One region of the Pseudomonas ogarae genome, then DNA from elsewhere that is predicted to be linked to it. Evidence: predicted binding sites of a transcription regulator. Region 1 holds the regulator's gene; each other region holds the start of a gene.
The links. The regulator sigma-54, encoded in region 1, starts transcription at its own class of promoters, with help from an activator protein. The targets are predictions, from matches to a motif close to ANTGGCATNNANNTTGCTNT.
Positions count from the first base shown of each region.

Region 2: glnK (P-II family nitrogen regulator) is a predicted target of sigma-54. The motif match lies at 6,089-6,108, and genes of this name have one in related genera.
Region 3: HU749_RS25405 (pilin) is a predicted target of sigma-54. The motif match lies at 4,813-4,832, and genes of this name have one in related genera.

Region 1 covers NZ_CP077086.1:1,307,374-1,315,117, reverse strand. The annotation lists gene HU749_RS05570 (KpsF/GutQ family sugar-phosphate isomerase) at 1-602, shown strand, start outside; gene HU749_RS05565 (KdsC family phosphatase) at 603-1,127, shown strand; gene lptC (LPS export ABC transporter periplasmic protein LptC) at 1,135-1,704, shown strand; gene lptA (lipopolysaccharide transport periplasmic protein LptA) at 1,691-2,239, shown strand; gene lptB (LPS export ABC transporter ATP-binding protein) at 2,239-2,964, shown strand; gene HU749_RS05545 (RNA polymerase factor sigma-54) at 3,129-4,622, shown strand; gene hpf (ribosome hibernation-promoting factor, HPF/YfiA family) at 4,700-5,008, shown strand; gene ptsN (PTS IIA-like nitrogen regulatory protein PtsN) at 5,021-5,485, shown strand; gene rapZ (RNase adapter RapZ) at 5,488-6,345, shown strand; gene HU749_RS05525 (HPr family phosphocarrier protein) at 6,361-6,636, shown strand; gene HU749_RS05520 (ZIP family metal transporter) at 6,725-7,615, opposite strand; gene HU749_RS05515 (superoxide dismutase) at 7,635-7,744, opposite strand, start outside.
Region 2 covers NZ_CP077086.1:6,537,955-6,545,698, reverse strand. The annotation lists gene HU749_RS29110 (methyl-accepting chemotaxis protein) at 1-1,077, shown strand, start outside; gene HU749_RS29105 (aldose 1-epimerase family protein) at 1,357-2,571, shown strand; gene HU749_RS29100 (YifB family Mg chelatase-like AAA ATPase) at 2,578-4,071, opposite strand; gene HU749_RS29095 (sensor histidine kinase) at 4,338-5,615, shown strand; gene HU749_RS29090 (accessory factor UbiK family protein) at 5,634-5,894, opposite strand; gene glnK (P-II family nitrogen regulator) at 6,310-6,648, shown strand; gene HU749_RS29080 (ammonium transporter) at 6,682-7,744, shown strand, end outside.
Region 3 covers NZ_CP077086.1:5,755,192-5,762,935, reverse strand. The annotation lists gene HU749_RS25435 (hypothetical protein) at 1-46, shown strand, start outside; gene yacG (DNA gyrase inhibitor YacG) at 43-243, opposite strand; gene coaE (dephospho-CoA kinase) at 240-863, opposite strand; gene HU749_RS25420 (prepilin peptidase) at 863-1,732, opposite strand; gene HU749_RS25415 (type II secretion system F family protein) at 1,734-2,951, opposite strand; gene pilB (type IV-A pilus assembly ATPase PilB) at 2,954-4,654, opposite strand; gene HU749_RS25405 (pilin) at 4,879-5,310, shown strand; gene HU749_RS25400 (BON domain-containing protein) at 5,630-5,983, shown strand; gene HU749_RS25395 (DUF2845 domain-containing protein) at 6,311-6,601, opposite strand; gene HU749_RS25390 (DUF748 domain-containing protein) at 6,603-7,744, opposite strand, start outside.

The sequences.
Region 1 (7,744 bases):
CCGGTAACCCGGACTCGCCACTGGCCAAGGCCGCCGAAGTAAACCTCAATGTCCATGTCGAACACGAAGCCTGCCCGCTGAACCTGGCACCGACCTCCTCCACCACCGCCGCCCTGGTCATGGGCGACGCTCTGGCCGTGGCGCTGCTGGAAGCCCGGGGCTTTACCGCGGAAGATTTCGCCTTTTCCCATCCCGGTGGCGCCCTCGGACGTCGCCTGCTGCTGAAAGTCGAAAACGTGATGCACGCCGGCCAGGATTTGCCACAGGTGCTGCGCGGCACGCTGCTCAAAGATGCGCTAATGGAGATGACCCGCAAGGGGCTGGGCATGACAGTGGTCCTGGAGGCCGACGGCAAGCTCGCCGGGATCTTTACCGACGGCGACCTGCGCCGCACCCTGGACCGCACCATCGACATCCACAGTGCGACCATCGAGCAAGTCATGACGCCCCACGGCAAGACCGCCCGCGCCGAGATGCTCGCCGCCGAGGCCCTGAAAATCATGGAAGACCACAAGATCAGCGCCCTGGTGATCGTCGACGCCGAAGATCGTCCAGTGGGCGCCCTGAACATGCACGATTTGCTGCGTGCGGGAGTCATGTAAATGAACACAGACCTGTTGCAACGCGGCAAAGCCATCAAACTGGCCGTATTCGATGTAGACGGCGTGCTGACCGACGGCCGCCTGTACTTCCTTGAAGACGGCAGCGAGTTCAAGACGTTCAACACCCTCGACGGCCAAGGCATCAAGATGCTGATGGCCGCCGGCGTACAGACCGCTATCATCAGCGGTCGCAAGACCCCGGTGGTCGAGCGGCGCGCGAAGAACCTCGGCATCCCGCACCTTTACCAGGGGCGCGAAGACAAACTGGTGGTGCTGGACGAGCTTCTGGGTCAACTCAACCTAAGCTATGAACAGGTGGCCTACCTCGGTGACGACCTGCCAGATCTGCCGGTGATTCGCCGGGTCGGCCTGGGCATGGCCGTCGCCAACGCGGCCACCTTCGTACGCGAGCATGCCCACGGCGTCACCACGGCGCGAGGCGGCGAAGGTGCGGCCCGCGAATTCTGTGAACTGATCCTGCGCGCCCAGGGCCACCTCGAAGCGGCCAACGCCGCGTACCTGTGAGCCACTTATGCTGAGCAAGAAGATTCGCACCATCGTGGTGTTCGGCTGTATCGCGGCGCTCTTTGCTGCGGTGGGCTACTGGAACATCAGCCCCGAACGGTTTCTCGACCGGCCTGCGACCCAGATCGAGGAAAAGATCGACTGGTACGCGACCAACACGCATACCCTGCAGTACCTGCCCGACGGCAAAGTGCAATATGAGATGACGTCCGACAAGGTCGACCACGTAAAGGCCACTGACATTACGCTGGTCACCAAGCCCGACCTGAACATGTTCCGCGGCACCGATTTTCCGTGGCACGTGCAGAGCGAGCACGCCGAAGTCAATTCCGGCGGCACCGAAGTGGAACTGATCGACTCGGTACGCATCGCCCGAACCGACGAGAAAAACCGCACGACCATCATCACCAGCACGCGCATGACCGTGTTCCCACAGCAAGAATATGCGCAGACCGAGCAACCCGTTAGAATCGACGGCGCCGGGGGTGTATCGACCGGCACGGGAATGAAAGCGTATTTGAAGGAAAGCAGGATACACCTGCTATCGAACGTAAGAGGACAGTATGAAGCTCGCTAAAACCCTCCCTATTTTGCTCAGTCTGGGCGCAGCACTGGGAAGCGCGAGCGCCTGGGCTCTTCCCACCGACCGCGACCAGCCTATCCGCATCCAGGCCGACGACGCCCAGCTCGATGACAAGAATGGCGTCGCCACCTATAAGGGCGACGTAATCATCACCCAGGGCTCGATGAAGGTCACCGGCAATACCGTGACCATCACCCGCACCCCGTCCGGCGACATCGACGTAGTGACCTCCGTGGGCAACCTGGCCTATTTCGAGCAGATGCAAACCGCAGGCGATACCAAGCCTGTGCAGGGCTACGGGGTCACCATCCAGTATCACGCCTCACAGGATCGTGTCGTCCTGATCGACCGCGCCAAGGTCGTCGACAAGGACAACAACGTGACCCAAGGCGAGAAAATCGTCTACGACACCAACAAGAAGCTCGCCAGCGCCGGTCGCGCCACCGGTAGCAAGGTGACCGAGTCGCGTCCGCGGATCGACATGGTGATCCAACCGAAAAAGAAAACCGACGAGCAGAAGGCCCAGTAATGGCAACTCTGAAAGCTCAGCACCTGGCCAAGAGCTACAAGAGCCGTCAAGTCGTGCGTGATGTCAGCCTGTCCATCGACAGCGGCCAGATCGTCGGCCTGCTCGGCCCCAACGGCGCGGGCAAGACCACTTGCTTCTACATGATCGTCGGCCTGGTCCAGGCCGATCAGGGTCGCGTGCTGATCGACGACCTGGATGTCAGCCACCAGCCGATGCACGGCCGGGCGAAGGCCGGTATCGGCTATTTGCCGCAAGAAGCGTCGATCTTCCGCAAACTGTCGGTTGCCGACAACATCATGGCCATCCTCGAGACCCGCAAGGAACTCGACAAGGCCGGTCGTCGCCAGGAGCTGGAAAGCCTGCTGCAGGAATTCCACATCAGCCACATTCGCGACAACCTGGGCATGAGCCTGTCCGGTGGCGAGCGGCGCCGCGTGGAAATCGCCCGCGCCCTGGCCACCGCACCGAAGTTCATCCTGCTCGACGAACCGTTCGCTGGCGTGGACCCCATCTCGGTGGGCGACATCAAGCAGATCATTCATCACCTCAAGGCCAAGGGGATCGGCGTGCTGATCACCGACCACAACGTGCGCGAGACGCTGGACATCTGCGAAACCGCCTACATTGTCAATGACGGCCAGTTGATCGCCGAAGGCGACTCCGCAGCTATCCTGGCCAATGACCTGGTCAAGGAAGTGTATCTGGGCCATGAGTTCCGCCTGTAAGGACAAGTGTCTGGCGACTTGCCCGAGCGTCGTTTAATTTTATTATGGCGACGCTCTAGGCAAACACTTCAGTTTCAGGCATATAATTTGCTTAAGTTTGGCGCTTCGGCGCCCTGTAGTGGATGGCGCATGTGCGCCGGCGAATAAGGTGTTAAGCCCCTGCCATGAAACCATCGCTAGTCTTGAGAATGGGCCAGCAGCTGACGATGACACCGCAGCTGCAACAGGCCATCCGCCTGCTCCAATTGTCGACCCTGGACCTGCAACAGGAAATCCAGGAGGCCCTGGAGTCCAATCCGATGCTCGAACGCCAGGAAGAAGGCGACGACTTCGATAACGCCGATCCGCTGGCCGACAACGTCGAGCAGAAGACCAACACCGAAATCCCGGAACCGTCCTACCAGGAAGCCGCCCCGACGGTGGATAACCTCGAGGATGGCGAATGGAACGAACGCATCCCCAACGAGTTGCCCGTGGACACGGCCTGGGAAGACGTCTACCAGACCAGCGCCAGCAACCTGCCGAGCAGCGATGACGACGAGTGGGACTTCACCACCCGCACCTCTGCCGGCGAAAGCCTGCAAAGCCACCTGCTGTGGCAGCTGAACCTGGCGCCGATGTCCGACACCGATCGCCTGATCGCCGTAACCCTGATCGATTGCATCAACAACCAGGGCTACCTGGACGAGACCCTCGACGAAATCCTCGAAGCATTCGACCCCGAGCTCGACATCGAGCTGGACGAGATCGAAGCCGTCCTCCATCGCATCCAGCAGTTCGAGCCGGCCGGCATCGGCGCCCGCAACCTGGGTGAGTGCCTGTTGCTGCAACTGCGCCAGTTGTCCGCCAAGACACCATGGCTGGCCGAAGCCAAGCGGCTGGTCACCGATTACATCGACCTGTTGGGCGGCCGCGACTACAGCCAACTGATGCGTCGCATGAAGCTCAAGGAAGATGAGCTGCGCCAGGTCATCGAACTGGTGCAGAGCCTCAACCCGCGCCCCGGCTCGCAGATCGAATCCACCGAGCCCGAATATGTGGTCCCCGACGTGATCGTGCGCAAGCACAATGATCGCTGGCTGGTGGAGCTCAACCAGGAGTCAGTGCCCAAGCTGCGCGTCAACGCCCAGTACGCCGGCTTCGTCAAGCGCGCCGACACCAGCGCCGACAACACCTTCATGCGCAACCAGTTGCAGGAAGCGCGCTGGTTCATCAAGAGCCTGCAAAGCCGCAACGAAACCCTGATGAAAGTGGCCACCCAGATCGTCGAGCATCAGCGCGGCTTCCTGGAGTACGGCGATGAGGCGATGAAACCGTTGGTCCTGCATGACATTGCCGAGGCAGTGGGCATGCACGAGTCGACGATTTCCCGGGTAACCACCCAAAAATTCATGCATACCCCCCGGGGCATCTATGAATTGAAATACTTTTTCTCCAGCCATGTCAGCACCTCCGAAGGCGGCGAATGCTCGTCCACGGCCATCCGCGCGATCATCAAAAAACTGGTGGCCGCGGAAAATCAGAAAAAGCCGTTGAGTGACAGCAAGATCGCTGGTTTACTGGAGGCACAAGGCATTCAGGTGGCCCGCCGTACCGTCGCCAAGTACCGCGAATCCCTCGGGATCGCGCCTTCGAGCGAACGCAAGCGGTTGATGTAACAAGGCCACGCCACAGCGTTCCAGTGGCAGGCATTTCTGCCTGCCGCTTTATGCACTGGCAACGAAGGAGAAGCTGTATGCAAGTCAACATCAGTGGACACCAACTGGAAGTGACCGAACCCCTGCGCACCTACATCGGCGAAAAACTCGACCGATTGGAGAGGCATTTCGACAAGATCACCAACGTGCAAGTCACGATGAACGTCGAGAAACTGCTGCAGAAAATCGAAGCCACGCTGCATATCCCCGGCGGAGAAGTGGTTGCCAACGCAGAGCACACAGACATGTATGCCGCGATTGACCTGCTGACCGACAAGCTGGATCGCCAACTCAAAAAGCATAAGGAAAAGACCCAGAGCCTCCTCCAGGGCGCGACCGGTCGTTAACCCCCCTAATCCATGATCCGACTAGAAACCATCCTGACCCCCGGCCGTTCCCAAGTGAACGCGCCGGGCGGCAGTAAAAAGAAAGCCCTCGAACAAATTGCCAACCTGATCCACCGCGAAGTGCCGGATCTGGAAATGCAGGACGTCTTCGAGGCCCTGGTTGCCCGTGAAAAACTCGGTTCCACCGGTTTTGGCAACGGCATCGCCATTCCTCACTGCCGTCTCAAGGGTTGTGCCGCGCCGATCAGCGCGCTGTTGCACCTTGAAACCGCCATAGATTTCGACGCCATCGACGGCGCCCCGGTCGACCTGCTGTTTGTATTGCTGGTACCGGAAGCGGCGACCGATGCGCACCTCGAGCTGCTGCGCCAGATTGCCAGCATGCTGGACCGCAAGGAAGTGCGCGAAAAACTGCGCAGCGCACCGAGCAACGAAGCGTTGTACCAGGTTGTCCTGGACGAGCAGAACGGTCATTAAAAATGCGCATGATCATTGTCAGTGGCCGCTCCGGCTCCGGTAAAAGCACAGCCCTCAACGTGCTTGAGGACAGCGGCTACTATTGCATCGACAACCTGCCCGCCGGCCTGCTGCCGGAACTGGCCGAGCGCGCCCTGATCCACACCGAGCTGGCACAACCGCTGGTAGCGGTGTCCATCGACGCACGTAACCTGCCAAGCCACCTGTCGCGCTTTCCTGAACTGCTCGAGGAAGTGCGCAGCCGGCATATCCAGTGCGATGTGCTGTACCTGGATGCCGATGAAGAAACACTGCTCAAGCGTTTTTCCGAAACCCGCCGGCGCCACCCGCTGAGCAATGCCAACCGTTCCCTGGCCGAAGCCATCGAGGACGAAAGCCAGCTACTGGGTCCGATCGCCGACCTGGCGGACCTTAAGGTCAACACCACGCACCTGAACCTGTATCAGTTGCGCGACACGATCAAGCTGCGCCTGCTCAACCAACCCGAGCCGGGCACGGCGTTCCTGGTGGAGTCGTTCGGTTTCAAACGTGGCATGCCAGTAGACGCCGACCTGGTGTTCGATGTGCGCTGCCTGCCCAATCCCTATTGGAAACCGGAATTGCGCGAGCAGTCCGGGCTCGACCAACCAGTGATCGACTACCTGGCCGCACAGCCGGATGTCGAGGAAATGTATCAGGACATCTCCAGCTACCTGCTCAAATGGCTGCCCCGCTTTGCCGCGAGCAACCGCGCCTATGTCACGATCGCCATTGGTTGCACTGGTGGCCATCACCGCTCCGTCTACCTGACCGAACGCCTGGGTCAGCTCCTGCAACAGTCCCTGAAGAACGTCCAGGTTCGCCACCGCGACCTCAGCTAAAGGATTCACATCGCGATGCCTGCTCAGGAAATTGAAATCATCAACAAGCTGGGCTTGCATGCCCGAGCGTCGGCCAAGTTCGTCGGCGTCGCGGGCCAGTTCAAGGACACCACCATCAGGGTCGGTCGCACGCCAGAGTCTACGGTCGACGGTAAAAGCATCATGGCGATGATGATGCTCGCCGCCGGCAAGGGCACCAGGATCCACCTGCACACCGAAGGTGATCAGGCGCAGGAAGCGATGGATGCCTTGGTTGACCTGATCAACAGATACTTCGACGAAGGCGAGTAACTAACCAAGTCCCAAGGCGGATTTTTTGTGGCGAGGGGATTTATCCCCTCACCACAGATAAATCACATCACCACAGATCAGCCACTTGTCACGCCAACGCCGTATCCAGCACCATCATCAAACAAAATCCCAGCAACAGCCCCAGGCTCGCCAGTTTCTCGTGACCATTGCGACGGGATTCCGGAATGACCTCGTGAGTCACCACCAGCAGCATCGCCCCGGCCGCCAACGCGAGCCCCAGGGGTAATAGCATCTCGGCAAGGCTCACCAGCCAGGCGCACAGCAGCGCGAACACCGGCTCGACCAATCCTGATGCCGCGCCAATCAGGAACGCCTTGACCCGAGACATTCCCGCCGCAGCCAGCACCAACGCGATTACCAGTCCTTCGGGTACATCCTGCAAGGCGATGCCCATCGCCAGGCTGTCGGCATCCGGCATGCCACCACCCGCCGACACGCCCACCGCCATGCCTTCGGGAATGTTGTGGGCGATGATGGCAAACACGAACAGCCAGATCCGCGGCGCAATGATCGGACGTCCTGGCGCCGCGACCAGCCTTTCGGGGCTGGCCGAGACCTTGCGGTCCACCAGGTACAGCCCGAACGCCCCTGACATAATGCCAAAACAGATGAGGCCACTGGCCGCCCACGGCGTTAACCCCAACTGCTCGGCCGCGACGATGCCCGGCACGATCAGCGAGAACGCCGTGGCCGCGAGCATCACCCCGGCACCAAAACCCAGCAGCGAATCGCTGACGGCCTGGGGCATGCGCCGAATGACCAACACCGGCACGGCTCCCAGCGCGGTGCCCAAGGCGCAGAGCCCGCCGCCCTCAAGCGCACGCAGCAGCCTGGGCTCCAGGTCCAGCCATGCCAGGCCCTGCGCCGCCAACAACGTCATCCCGGCCAACAGCAACAACGATCCCAAGGCGTAGCGGAACATCCGTCCGCTTCCAATCGCCAGTGTTTGAGTATCCATAGTCAGCCTTGGGTTGTTTTCATGAAGGACTCGAAGCCAGCGCAGCCTGGTAGCGTCGGGCGACCTCAGGCCAGTTGATCACGTTGTAGAAGGCGCTGATGTATTCCGGACGACGGTTCTGGTAGCGCA
Region 2 (7,744 bases), 1.3 Mb from region 1:
GCCGTGACCTGGAGCGTCGGTACGCAATTGGCCATTGGCAGCCTGCTGGCGATGTTGTTGGCGGTCGGCTCGGCAATGTGGTTGTTGCGCAGCAAACTGGCACCGCTCGGCGATCTGGTACGCCAGGCCGAAGCCTTGGGCGCCGGCGACCTGAGCGTGCGCCTGAACGTGTCGAGCCATGATGAAATCGGTCAGTTGGCCCGTGCCTTCAACCAGATGAGCCAAGCCTTGTCGACCATGGTCGAGCACATCCGCAAGGCCTCCCAGGAGGTCAACAGCCGCGCCCAGGCGCTGTCCGGGTTGTCCAGCGGAGCGTATGAAGGCATGGAGCAGCAATCCGGCGAAATCACCAGCATGGCTGGCGCGGTGGAAGAGTTCAGTGCGACCTCATTGAACATTGCCGACAACATGGGCAACACCGAGCGCCTGGCCCAGGAAAACGCCCAGCAGACCCGCATTGGCCGTACCTCGATGGACGAAGCGTCGTCGTCCCTGGAGCAAATTGCCGGTGCGCTGAACAGCACGGCCACGGTCATCAACACCTTGGGCCAGCGTTCCCAGGAAATCGGCGGCATCGTGGGTGTGATCACCTCGATCGCCGAGCAGACCAACCTGCTGGCCTTGAACGCCGCCATCGAAGCTGCCCGCGCAGGCGAGCAGGGCCGTGGTTTCGCCGTGGTGGCCGATGAAGTCCGCAGCCTGGCTTCCCGCACTCGCCAGGCCACTGACGAAATTTCCAGCATGATCAACAGCATCCAGCAGGAAACCGGCAATGCCATCAGCACGATGGAGCAGGGCAACCTGTTGATGCAGGAAGGCCTGTCGCGCAACGCCAACGTGGCCACGGCCCTGGCCCGCATCGATGAGCAAAGCCGCTCGGCCGGCCAGCAATTTGCGGCGATCACCACCGCCACCCAGGAACAAAGCAGCACCGCGACCCTGCTCAGCAGCAACCTGCAAAGCATCGCCATGGCCAACAGCGAACAGCGCCAAGTGGTCTCGAACCTGGCACTCACCGCCAAGGAACTGGAAAAACTGGCCCAGGACCTGCGCCAAGAGGTTGATCGGTTCCGCTGAAACGTCCCGTCACGAGCAAGCTCGCTCCCACAAGGGAATTGTGGGGAACACACTTCTGACGCCCAGCGGGAATCAGTGTGGGAGCGAGCTTGCTCGCGATGGCGGCCGCCCAGGCAACATCATCTCAATCTGACCCACCGCTATCGCGAGCAAGCTCGCTCCCACAAAAGCTGCCACTCTGGTGTTACCTCTTTTTTAGGAATATTGCTGTTTTTAAGCTTGCTGAAACGTTTCTTCAAGTCTATAAAAACCGCACAACTCCAATAAAAGGTCGTGACCATGACTCCGCTCAAACTCCTCGTTACCCTTGGCGCCTTGGGCGCTGCCTCCCAGGCGATGGCTTGGGATTACGTCCTGCTGGATACGGATAAAGCCGCCCAACCCTGGCAAATCACCAGCCAGCAACTGGGCGTGAAAACCGACAAGCCCTTTTCCGTGACGATGCGCACCCTGCACGGCGGCCGGCAGGAAGGCGTCAGCATCGTCGACATCGACAATGGCACCCTGAAACTTTCGGTCGTCCCGACCCGTGGCATGAACGTGCTGCAGGCTTCGGTCGGGAATGTGCGCATGGGTTGGGATTCGCCCGTCAAGGAAGTGGTCAATCCGGCGTTCATCGAACTCAACGGCCGAGGCGGGTTGGGCTGGCTCGAAGGTTTCAATGAGCTGGTCACCCGTTGCGGCTACGAGTGGGTCGGCCATCCCGGCATGGACAACGGTGAGCTGCTGACCCTGCATGGTCGCGCCGCCAATATTCCGGCCAACAAAGTCACCTTGCATATCGACGAAAAGCCGCCCTACGCCATCACCCTGCGGGGCGAGTTGAAGGAGCAGGCGTTCAAGAAGGTCGATTTCTCGGTGCAGACCGAACTGGTCACCGAACCCGGCAGCGTGACGTTCGCGCTCAGCGATACGCTGACCAACAACGGCGATTATCCGAAGGAATACCAAGCGCTCTACCACAGCAACTTCAGTACGCCGTTCCTGGAGCAGGGCGCTCGTTTCGCGGCACCGGTCAAGCAGGTTTCGCCGTTCAACGACAAGGCCAAGGGCGACTTGCCTGATTGGCAAACCTACCGGGGCCCGACCAAGGATTACGATGAAACCGTCTACAACGTCGTGCCATACGCTGACGCCAAGGGCGACACACTCACCGTGCTGCACAACAAGGCCGGTAGCCTCGGTGTGTCGGTAGGCTTCAACACCAGCACGCTTCCGGTGTTCTCCCTGTGGAAAAACACCGATACCCAGGGGCAGGGCTACGTGACCGGGCTGGAGCCAGGCACCAGTTTTTCCTATAACCGCCGGTATCAGCGCCCTCTGGGCCTGGTTCCTACCATCGCGCCGAAAGAGCACAAGCAGTTCCAGATCCACTACAGCCTGTTGGCGGACAAGGGCGCTGTGGATAAGGCGCTCAAGCGCATCGACGCCATCCAGAACGATCAGAAAACCGAAGTCCGGGAAACACCGTTGGTTGACCTGAGCAAACCATGACGGGGTTCAAGCCGTAGTCGGCCGATACTGCAACGCTTCGGCCAGGTGTTCGCGACGGATGCTCCCCGCTTGCTCCAGGTCTGCCAGCGTCCGGGCGACCTTGAGCAAGCGGTGGGCGGCGCGCAATGACAGGGTCAGCCGCTCGCAGGCGGTTTCCAGCCAGGTCTCATCGGTTGTGGATAACTTGCAGTGTTGGCGCAACCCCGGCAGATCGAGGAAGGCGTTGGCGCAGCCCTGGCGCTTGTGCTGACGCTCCCGGGCCTCGGCCACCTGCTCGGCGACCGTGGCTGTATCGTCCCCGGTTTCGCGCTTGGGGTTTAACGCCGTGGCTTCCCGGGCGACGGTCAAGTGCAGGTCGATACGGTCCAGCAGCGGCCCGGAGAGTTTGTTGCGGTAGCGCTGCACCATGTCCGGTGTACAGCAGCAGCGGCCGCTGGGCTCGCCAAGATATCCACAGGGGCAGGGATTCATTGCCGCCACCAACTGGAAACGCGCCGGGAAGCGTACTCGGTCACGGGCGCGAGAAACCACGATGTGCCCGGACTCCAGCGGCTCTCTCAAGACTTCCAGTACCCTGCGGTCGAATTCCGGCAGCTCATCGAGAAACAGCACGCCATGGTGGGCGAGGGTGATCTCCCCTGGCTGCGGCTTTGACCCGCCACCCACCAGCGCCGGGCCGGAAGCCGAGTGGTGTGGCTGGCGAAACGGGCGTTGCGGCCAGTGGCTCAACGGTATGCAACTGGCCACCGACTGGATGGCCGCGACCTCCAGGGCTTCGCTTTCGGCCAGCGGTGGCAACAGCCCTGGCAAACGGCTCGCCAGCAGGGTCTTGCCAGTGCCCGGTGGCCCACTGAACAGCAGGTTGTGAGCCCCCGCGGCGGCAATCAGCAAGGCCCGCTTGGCCCCGGCCTGGCCTTGTACTTCGTTCAGGTCGGGGTAGGGCTTGCTGGCCGAGAGCAGCCCGTTGGAAACGAAAGGCTCGACCGGCGTGTGGCCGTTGAAGTGCGCCACCGCTTCGAGCAGATGGTCCACGGCGATCACCTTCAGCCCCGAGGCCAGGCAGGCCTCCTCGGCATTGGCCCGCGGCACCACCAGCATGCGCCCGGCCTTGCGCGCCGCCAGCGCCGCAGGCAATACCCCGCGCACCGGTCGCACCGCGCCGGACAAGGCCAGTTCACCGAGGCATTCCACGTCGTCCAGCGTCAGGGTGGGCACCTGCACGCTGGCCGACAGGATCCCCAAGGCAATGGCCAGGTCGAAGCGTCCGCCGTCCTTGGGCAGGTCCGCCGGCGCCAGGTTCAGGGTGATGCGCCGTGCCGGGAAGTTCAGCCCCGAATTGATGATCGCGCTGCGCACCCGATCCTTGCTTTCCTTCACCGCCGCTTCCGGCAGGCCAACCATCGTCAGCGACGGCAAGCCATTGGCCAGGTGGACTTCAACGGTAACGGCAGGAGCCTCGACCCCTACTTGGGCGCGGCTGTGGACAATGGCAAGCGACATGAATCGTTCCTTGAGTGAATGGGGCGCCGCGTCCTGCGGCTCTGGAAGGTTAGTCGTGGGGACGAACTTGGGCGCGGCAATTGAAGGGAGAAAATTTGGCAGGATGTTTCGACGGCGGATGGCAGCCGAAGGGCGCCAAACGTGATGTGGTAGCGGATATCACCGCCGCACCTGCCCACGCAAAATGCCCGGGAAGGGCCCTCTGCTAGACTGCGATTTGCCCAGTCGGCACTTGGCGGTATCAACGGCACAACGAGGAAGTGGCCATGAACGATCTGCTGGCGCTGTTAACCGACAAGCGCTTCATGCCCCACGGGCATTGCTACATGTGGCGTCCGGATCTGCTATGGACCAATGTGATCGCCGATGGCTTGATCGCCCTGTCCTACGTCACCATCCCCTTCACCCTCCTGTACTTTATCCACAAGCGCAAGGACGTCCCGTTCGACTGGATGCTCGCGGCCTTTGGCGTGTTTATCCTGGCCTGCGGGACCAGCCATGTGATGGAGATCCTGACCATCTGGCAGCCCTATTACTGGCTGATGGCGCTGGTCAAGGTGATCACCGCGATTGCTTCGGTGATTACCGCCATCCTGCTGGTCCGGCTGGTGCCGGCGGCCCTGAAGATTCCCAGCCCGCAGCAATTGGCCAAGGTCAACGACGAGTTGCGCGAGGCGCAGGCCGAACTGGTCACCACCGCGCGCCGGGCCGGCATGGCGGAGATCGCCACGAATGTGCTGCACAACGTGGGCAATGTGCTCAATAGCGTGAATGTGTCAGCCCAGGTCCTCTACGAAAAGGTGCATACGTCCAAGGGACCAGGGGTGGCCAAGGTCGCTCAGTTGATGAAGGAACATCCCGATGACCTCGGTGACTTCATCAGCAGCGATCCGAAAGGGCGCGCGCTACCGGACTATCTCGACAAGCTGGCCGACGCGCTGGCCGTCGAGCAGCAGGGCATGATCGCCGAGTTGGCGCAGTTGACCCGCCGAATCGACCACATCAAGGAAATCGTCGCCACCCAGCAATCCTATGCCGGCAACGCCAGCGTGCTGGAGCCGGGCTCGTTGCGAGAGCTGGTCGAGGATGTCGTGCGCATTTGTGATGTGTCCCTGGCCCGCCACCACATCACGCTGATCAAGGAATTCAGTGATATCCCGCAAATGCCGTTGGACAAGCACCGAGTGCTGCAGATCCTGGTCAATCTGATCAACAACGCCAAGCAGGCGCTGGACGCGGGTACGAACCGGCCGCCGCAGATCATCCTGCGCCTGAAGGCCGTTGACGATGAGCGCGTGCGGGTCGAGGTCGAGGACAATGGCGAGGGGATTTCGCAGGACAATCTTGCGCGGGTGTTCGAGCACGGCTTCACCACGCGTGTCGACGGTCACGGCTTTGGCCTGCACAGCTGCATCCTGGCTGCGCACGAGATGGGCGGCGATCTGACCGTGCAGAGCGCCGGGCCGGGCAGGGGCGCGCTGTTTATCCTGGAGCTGCCGCTGACACTGGCCTGGGACCCGTCTCAACACGCTGCAAGTGGTTGAGTGGCCCGCAGGGGCTGCTTATTGCTGGGCCGGAGCCAGTCGCGCTTCCAGCTCGGCAACCTTGGCCTCCAGGCTTTCGAGCCGCGCCCGGGTTCGGGCCAGCACAACCATCTGGCTGTCGAATTCTTCCCGGCTTACCAGGTCCAGCTTGCTGAAGCCGCTTTGCAGCAGGGCTTTGAACTGGCTTTCGATTTCGCTTTTGGGCAGCGGTGTGTCACCGCTCAAGATACGGGAGGCGTGGCCGCTCAGGGCGTCGAGGAGGTCTTTGGGCGCAAGCATGTGCAGGTGTCCTGGAAACAATGGCGGGCAGTGTATCACGCAGTGTCTATAGTCAATTCGCAAGCAAGGGATGCACGCTTTTCGCGCATGAGGCCGGGCGTCGCTGCACTGTTGTTGTGCGTATCGCTGCGGTTCATGGCGCAGTGCACGTCGAGCAGGTGGCCAAGAGACTGAAATCAGAGGGTTTGGGTGCAGATGGCAAGGTTTCTGCTTAGAGGCTGATGACCCATGCACTGATGCAGTCGCTGTGACGAATGCAGTGCAGCAGGCGGAACGGGGAGTTTCGTCAGGATCGGTTAACTGGCACCTGTCGGGCAACTTGGGCCGACGACGCGTTACAAAGCCAGGCACTGCGCTTAGACTTGAGTCGGGTTTGTTTTCCTGGGGCAAGTCCACCAATTCGGGAGAAAGTTTCATGAAGCTAGTCACTGCCATCATCAAGCCGTTCAAGTTGGACGACGTGCGCGAGTCGTTGTCCGAGATCGGCGTGCAGGGCATTACCGTTACTGAGGTCAAAGGCTTCGGTCGGCAGAAAGGTCACACCGAGCTGTATCGCGGCGCGGAGTACGTGGTCGATTTCCTGCCCAAGGTGAAGATCGATGTCGCCATTGACGACAAGGATCTTGATCGGGTGATCGAGGCAATCACCAAGGCCGCCAACACCGGCAAGATCGGTGACGGGAAGATCTTTGTGGTCAATCTGGAACAGGCTATCCGCATCCGTACCGGCGAAACCGATACCGACGCCATCTAAGCCGCCAAACCCAACGCCCCAGGAGAAAACAATATGACTCTGCGTAAATTCGCAGGGCTAGGAGCCCTGTTGTCCTTCGCAATGCCTGGCCTGGCCATGGCAGAAGAAGCGGCAGCCCCAGTCCTGAACTCCGGCGACACCGCCTGGATGCTCACGGCAACGATTCTTGTACTGTTCATGACCATTCCCGGCCTGGCACTGTTCTACGGTGGCATGGTTCGGTCGAAAAACCTTCTTTCCGTGATGATGCAGTGCTTTGCCATTACCGGTCTGATCAGCGTCCTGTGGGTCATCTATGGCTACAGCATCGCGTTCGACACCACCGGCATGGAGCAGGGCGTCGTCAACTTCAACTCCTTCGTCGGCGGCTTGGGCAAGGCCTTCCTGGCGGGCGTCACGCCAGCCAGCCTGACCGGCCCGGCGGCGCTGTTCCCTGAAGCGGTGTTCATCACCTTCCAGATGACCTTCGCCATCATTACCCCGGCCCTGATCGTCGGTGCATTTGCCGAGCGGATGAAGTTCTCCGCCATGCTGATCTTCATGGGCGTGTGGTTCACCCTGGTGTATGCACCGATTGCCCACATGGTCTGGTCCGGCAACGGCGGCCTGATGTGGGACTGGGGCGTGCTGGACTTCGCCGGCGGCACCGTGGTGCACATCAACGCCGGTATCGCAGGCCTGGTGGCGTGCCTGGTATTGGGCAAGCGCAAAGGCTTCCCGACCACGCCAATGGCGCCGCATAACCTCGGTTACACCCTGATGGGCGCGGCCATGCTGTGGGTCGGCTGGTTCGGCTTCAACGCCGGTTCCGCTGTCGCCGCCAACGGCACCGCCGGCATGGCGATGCTGGTGACCCAGATCGCTACCGCTGCGGCGGCGCTGGGCTGGATGTTTGCCGAGTGGATCACCCACGGCAAGCCAAGCGCACTGGGCATTGCTTCGGGCGTGGTCGCTGGCCTGGTTGCAATCACCCCGGCTGCCGGCACCGTGGGCCCGATGGGCGCCCTGGTCATCGGTCTGGCGGCGGGCGTGGTGTGCTTCTTCTGCGCCACCACCCTCAAGCGCAAACTCGGTTATGACGACTCCCTGGACGCCT
Region 3 (7,744 bases), 2.1 Mb from region 1:
GGAAAACCTCGACGATGAACAGGACTACGGTTTCATGCGGCCTTAGTGGCGAGGCTCGAAGTCTTCGCTGAACAGCTCGTCCTCGGCGTCGGGGCTGACCGGAATCTTGTGTTCTTCCGACGCCCAGGCGCCGAGGTCGATCAGTTTGCAGCGATCAGAACAGAACGGCCGGAATGTGCTCTCCGGGCTCCATTCCACAGGGGCGCCACAGGTTGGACAATCAACGGTTGGGGTTTGGCTCATGATTGGCCTCCACGCAAAGTAAGGTAAAAGTGATGCAGGCGCTCGACCTCGCTGTGCAGCCAGGCGAGGTCGCGATCATTGACCACCACGTCGTCGGCACGGCTCAGTCGATCCTGGCGGCTGGACTGGGCCTTGAGAATCGCCTGGACCTGCTGTTCGCTGGTCTGGTCGCGCTGCAACGTACGTTCGATCTGCAGTTGTTCCGGCGCATCGATCACCAGGATCCGCTGGGTCATGGTGTACTGCCCGGACTCGATCAGCAGTGGCGATACCAGAATCGCGTAGGACGATTTTGCCTGGGCCAGATGATGGGTGATTTCCTCAGCGATCAGGGGATGCAGCAGCGCCTCGAGCCAGCGACGTTCATCGGCATTCTCGAAGATCAGCTTGCGCAGCGCCGCCCGGTCCAGGGCGCCGTTGGCCTGCAATACACCGGGGCCGAAGTGCTCGGCGATTTTCGCCAGCGCCGGGCGCCCGGGCTCGACCACCCAGCGCGCCGCATGATCGGCGTCGATGACGTGCACGCCCAGGTCGATGAAATGCTGGGCCGCTGCGCTCTTGCCGCTGCCGATGCCACCGGTCAGGCCGAGAATCCAGGGTTTTTTCACTGAGGTATTCATTAAAAACCGACAGACTGCCAATAGAAGTCGGTTATTTGACCACCCCAGAGCAAGGCAATCCAGCCGGCAATGGCCAGATAAGGTCCAAAAGGGATCTGCGTCGACCCGGGAGCATCACGCAAGCGCAGCACGATGACCCCGATAACGGCGCCCACCAGCGACGACAGCAGCAGCGTCAGCGGCAGGATCTGCCAGCCACCCCAGGCGCCGAGCATCGCCAGCAGCTTGAAATCCCCGTAGCCCATGCCTTCCTTGCCGGTGATCAGCTTGAATACCCAGAACACCGACCACAGCGCCAGATAGCCGGCCACCGCGCCCCACATCGCCTGGTTCAAGGGCACGAAGAGCCCGAAGCTGTTGATGATCAAGCCCAGCCACAACAACGGCAGCACCAGGGTATCGGGCAGCAATTGATGCTCGGCGTCGATCAGGCTCATGCCCAGCAGACCCCAGGTCAACACCATCACCATCGCGGCGTGCCAGCCAAAGCCGAAATGCCAGGCGACGAACGCCGATAACGCACCGCAGGTCAATTCGGTCAGGGGGTAGCGCCTGCCAATGGGCGCGGCGCAGCTCGAACAGCGGCCGCGCAGCATCAGGTAGCTGAGCAGCGGAATGTTTTCCCAGGCGCGGATGCGATGGCCGCAGTGCGGGCACTGGGAGTGGGGCAGCATCAGGTTGTAGACCGGGCCCGGGGTTTCGGCCGGCAGGCCCAGCAGGTCGTGGGCTTGCAGGCGCCATTCGCGATTGAGCATTTTCGGCAGGCGCCACACCAGCACGTTGAGGAAGCTGCCGATGATCAGGCCGAGCAATGCCGCAACGAGCACGAAGGCCAGGGGATACAGCACGAAGAATTCGCTCAGGGGCATGTCAGATCGCAGAGCCGAGTTGAAAGATGGGCAGGTACATGGCAACCACCAGGCCACCGACGACGACCCCCAGGACCACCATGATGAAGGGTTCCATCAGGCTGGTGAGGTTGTCCACCAGATTGTCCACCTCGGCCTCATAAAAGCTCGCCACTTTGTCGAGCATGTCGTCCAGCGCGCCGGACTCCTCGCCGATGGCGGTCATCTGGATCGCCAGGTTCGGAAAGATCCCTGAGGCACGCATGGAAAAATTCAACTGCATGCCGGTCGAGACATCCTGGCGGATGCGCTGCACGGCACGCTTGAACACCACGTTGCCGGTGGCGCCCGATACCGAGTCGAGGGCTTCGACCAGCGGCACGCCAGCGGCGAATGTCGTCGAGAGCGTGCGGGCATAGCGAGCCACCGCAGACTTGTACATCAAGGTACCTATCAAGGGGAGCTTGAGCAGCCATTTGTCTCGCCAGTCACGAAACGCCTGGGAACGCTTGAGGGCATATTTCACCCCGAAAAAAGCCCCCGCCAAGCCGCCAAGCAGCATCCACCACCACTCCTGCATGAATTCCGACAGGCCGATGACCATCACCGTGAAGGCCGGCAGTTGCGCACCGAACCCGGAGAATACCGATTCGAACTGCGGCACCACCTTGACCAGCAGGATGCCGGTGACCACCGCTGCGACTAGTATCACCGCCGTCGGGTAGGTCATGGCTTTCTTGATCTTGGCCTTGAGGGCTTCGCTCTTTTCCTTGTAGGTCGCGACCCGGTCCAGCAGCGTGTCCAGGGCGCCAGCCTGCTCACCGGCGTCCACCAGATTGCAGTACAGCTCGTCGAAATATTGCGGGCACTTGCGCAGCGAGGCGGCGAAGCTGTTGCCAGCGGCAACTTCCTGCTTCACCTGGTCCACCAGCTTGCGCATGTTGGCGTTGTCGAAGCCTTCGCCGATGATGTCGAACGCTTGCAGCAGGGGTACACCAGCCTTGAGCATCGTGGCCATCTGGCGGGTGAAGAGGGCGATATCCAGCGGCTTGATGCGCTTGCCCTTGCTGAATATCGAGGTGGATTTCTTGCGCACCTTCTGCGGGTTGATGCCTTGTTTGCGCAGCTGTGCCTTGACCAGGGCCGGGCTCTGCCCCGTCAGCTCGCCGGTCATTTTCGCGCCTTTGCGGTCTTTGCCTTCCCACGTATAGACGTCGGTTTTTACTGCCTTGACCGCCATGCTCAATCCTTGGTGACCCGGTTGATTTCTTCGAGGCTGGTGACGCCCTGCATCACTTTGAGCAGCCCCGATGCGCGCAGGTCATTGAAGCCGTCCTTGCGCATCTGCAGATCGATTTCCAGCGAGTTGCCCTCGGCCATGATCAACCGTTGCAGCTCGGGCGTGTTCTTGACCACTTCGTAAACCCCCACGCGCCCTTTGTAACCCTGGTTGCACTGTTCGCAACCGACCGGCTCATAGATCGTGAATGTGCCGATGCGTTCCCGGCTGAAACCTTCCTTGAGCAGGGTTTCTTCGGGAATCTCGATGGCTCTCTTGCAGTGGTTGCACAGCTTGCGCGCCAGCCGTTGGGCAATGATCAGGTGCACGGCGGTGGCGATGTTGAACCCCGGAATGCCCATGTTTTGCAGGCGGATCAGGGTTTCGGCGGCGCTGTTGGTATGCAGTGTGGAGAGCACCAGGTGCCCGGTCTGGGCGGCCTTGATGGCGATTTCGGCGGTTTCCAGGTCGCGGATCTCGCCGACCATGATCACGTCCGGGTCCTGGCGCAGGAACGAGCGCAGGGCCTGGGCGAAATCCAGCCCCTGGCGCGGGTTCACATTGACCTGGTTGATGCCTTCCATGTTGATCTCCACCGGGTCTTCGGCGGTGGAAATGTTGATGTCCACGGTGTTGAGGATATTCAGCCCGGTGTACAGCGACACGGTCTTGCCCGAGCCGGTTGGGCCGGTCACCAGGATCAGCCCTTGCGGTTGCTTGAGGGCGGCCATGTACAGGTCTTTCTGGTCCGGTTCGTAGCCCAGGGCATCGATGCCCATTTGCGCGCTGGACGGGTCGAGGATCCGGATCACCACTTTTTCGCCCCAGAGCGTGGGCAGGGTGTTGACCCGGAAATCGATGGACTTGGTTTTCGACAGGCGCATTTTCAGGCGCCCGTCCTGGGGTTTGCGCCGCTCGGAGATATCCAGGCTGGCCATGACTTTCAGGCGTGCGGCGATACGGTTGGCCAGTTGGATCGGCGGCCTGGCCACTTCTCGCAGCATGCCGTCGGTGCGCACCCGCACCCGATAGATCTTTTCATAGGGCTCGAAGTGCAAGTCGGAAGAGCCACCCTTGATTGCGTCCAGCAGCATCTTGTTGACGAAGCGCACCACGGGCGCGTCGTCGGTATCCTGGCCGGCGATGGAGTCCTGCCTGGTGTCGTCGATCGATTCGATGTCCAGGCCGTCGAGGTCGACATCGCCCATGCCTTCCAGGCCGGTGCTGCTGGACTCGAAAAACTTTTCGATGGCGTCGCTGAGCTTGTCGTCCTCCACCAGGATGGCTTCGGTAGTCAGGCCGGTGCTGAACTGGATATCGTTGATGGCCTGGTGATTGGTGGGGTCGGAGATGCCTACGTACAATTTGTTGCCACGCCGCCACAGCGGCAGGGCGTGGTGCTGGCGCACCAGTTTTTCGCTGACCAGGCCGGTGGGTTGGGTTTCTTTGTCCAGGCTGTTGAGGTCCAGCAGGGCGACGCCGAAATGCTCCGAGGCGATCTCCGCGACCTGGCGGCTCTGGACCAGTTTGTTCTGCACCAGATAACTGACCAGGGGAATGCGACTGCGTTGGGCCTGTTGATACGCCTGTTGCGCACTTTGCTCGGTGAGCAGTTCGGCCAGCACCAATTGCTTGGTCAGGCCGCTGAGGGCGATGTCAGTCATGGGAATCCCGGCGGCGAACAATTCATGACTTATAGCCTAGTCAAGCCTCGACGCCAAACCAGCAGGGCAGGGTGACAAAAAACGTCAGATAGTGCGGTTGTTGAGGTAGGACGTCGCCGTTGTGCGGGTTCAATCCCCTTTATTGATGAGGCTTGAGGGTTGGCATGTGCCCTGCAATGGCCGTTTCAGGTCATGAGATTTCGACTCATGCATGGGAGATGTCTATGAATAAGCAGAGTGGCTTTACCTTGATCGAGCTGCTGATCGTCGTGGCGATCATCGGCATCCTGGCGACCTTTGCGTTGCCGCAGTATTCCAAGTACCAGGCGCGGGCCAAGGCCACGGCGGGGTTGGCAGAAGTGTCTGCCTTGAAAGTGCCGTTTGAGGACGTCATGAATCAAGGTACCGATCCATCGTTGGCCAACATCGGTGGGACAACGCCCACCAGCAATTGCACGTTGGATGCTTCAGGTTCTGCTTCGGCTGGAACAGGTACCATCGCATGTACCTTGTTGAATGCGCCCGCTCCGGTTCTTGGCAAGACGATCACTCTTACCCGTTCTGCTGAAGGTGTTTGGAGTTGCGGTTCGACGGCTGCTCAGGAGTTTTTGCCGGCCGGCTGCACCGGTGGCGCTGCGGCTCCTGCCGGAGGTTAATGAATTCGAACTTAACTTGTCCTGGGCTGCTTAGCGGCCCTTTTTATGGATGTTGGGTAGTCAGGCGGGAACAATCTCAGGCCTTACAGAAATCCTTCGCAATTCATAAGCTTAGAAATAGGCCAAAACCCGCAAGTTGCATGTCCAGAATCAGCGCTTCATGCATTTTGCATGATCACGGAAATCACCGTTTCGCTTAACTTGCTGATTTATAAGAAATTAGTAAATGTTTAAAAGCTGGCACAGCCTTCGCACTACTCCTGATAACCCTGCCGGGATGCACCTCCGGCAGTTTTTGAGAAAAACAGGAGTTACTCGTATGAAGAAGTTCGCTATCACTGCCGCCGCTGCTACCGCTCTGACCCTGACCATGGCTAGCGCATTCGCCGAGACCACTCAAGCAACTCAGGCGCCAATGATGCTGGCTGCGGGCGAAGTGACAGAGGCCAAGGAAGACGTTTCCGATACCTGGATCACCACCAAGGTCAAAGCTGATCTGGTCACTGAAAAAGGCATTCCAGGCACAGATATCAAAGTCGAAACCAATAAAGGTGTTGTGTCCCTGTCTTCGATGACCAAAGTCACTGATGCACAAAAAGACACCGCTGTGGCGATCGCCAAGAAAATCAAAGGCGTCAAGGCCGTATCGGCTGACGGCCTGAAAGCCGAGTAAGGCTAAGACTTCTCGCCTGGACTGGGAGAAGGCGCGGCAAGCGGGCCAGGATATACGTTTTCCGTCGCTTTGGAGTTCATGCGAAAGGCCACATGGACGTGGCCATTACAGGCCCCCGGCATTCGTGCCGGGGGCCTGTTCTATTCCAGTGGAAAAAAGTATGTGGGGCAGCCGGGGGGACCGAGTTGCCCTTTTCGCGAGCAGGCTCGCTCCCACATTTAAAATGCATTCTGCCTGAAGAAACCCGGCCCCCTGTGGGAGCGAGCCTGCTCGCGATGGCGGTGATATTTTCAACATCATGCCAACTGAGTGCAGAGACCTATCAGCTCACGGCCCCCGCTTGCTGGTGATCTGCACCAGCCGATTCCCCTCGAAGCGCAGGTACTGATACATGCCGCTGTTGGGGCCGTAGGTCCATTCCTCCACCGGGTATTCCTCCCGGCGATTGACACTGCGCTTGTAGCCCAGGTCATCCCGCGCCGCTGGCTGCCCGCACTTTTGCAACACTTCGCTCGAGCGGTCGCCGACGCTGATCAACTGGCTGCCGCAACGCAGCGTGTCGGCAGCCGGGGCCTGGCCGGCGGCTAGCAATAGACAGAGCCCGAACCAGGGTTTCATCTTATTCGGCATCCAGATGCATCGGGGTAATCACCCGGCCATCGCTCTCGGCCTGGCCGAGGCTGGCGTCGATGAAATACACGCGGTCGTCGGCCAACTGGCCTTTGTCTACCAGGAAGTCCTTGATGCTGCTGGCCCGTTCCTGTCCCAGTTGACGCAACAGCACGTCGCTGCCGCTCCAGAACTTGATCACGCCTTCACGCAGTTTCTCGATGCGTGCCTTTTTATCCAGTTGCGTCCATTCGGCCGGCGGTTGGGTCTTGAGGCGGGTGCGGTAGATGCCTTCGAGCAGCGGCGCCTTTTCGTCCTCGGGCACCTGTATCAGCGAGGCCTGGGCCGGGACTTTGTCGCCCCGACGCTGGAGCATCTTGTAGTAGTTGTACTGGTATTCGCGCTCCAGGCGCTGGGCGGCGAGCAGTGGGCCGTCGCTGCTTTCGGCGGCGGTGCCTTCGATCTCCAGACGCAGCTCCGGACGTTTGCCAAGGGCCTCGGACAGTTTGAGCAGCGTGCCTTCGTTGTCTTTGCTCAGGCCGCTGGATCCCGGCGCAAACGCGACGCTGCCCAGATCTTCCGAGCCGCCACCGGCCACCAGCCCACCGATAAGCTTGAACGGCGCCTGGGCCGCTCGGACCACCAGGTTGCGCAGGGTCTGCCAGACGATTGGCATGACACTGAATTGCGGGTCGTTGAGATCGCCGGACACGGGTAGTTCGATGGAAATCCTGCCCTCGGAATCCTTGAGCAAAGCGACGGCCAGTTTCAGCGGCAGGCTCACGGCGTCCGGGCTGTCGACTTTCTCCCCCAGTTGCAGTTGCTCGACCACCACTTTGTTCTCCGCCTGGAGCTTGCCCTGGGTGATTCGGTAATGCAGGTCGAGATTGAGCCGACCCTTGCGGATGCGATAGCCGGCGAACTTGCCGGAGTAGGGTGTCAGGGTGGTCAGCTCGACCCGTTTGAAACTGGTGGCGATGTCGAGGCTGGCCATCGGGTCGAAGGGGTTGACCGCCCCTTTGATGGTGACAGGCGCGTAACGGTCGACCTTGCCCTTGATGTCGACGCTGGCCGGTTTGGCCTGGCGGCTGTCGATGGTGCCGATCTGGCCGTTGAGCTGCTGGATGGCGGTAGCGAAATTGGGCGTCAGGC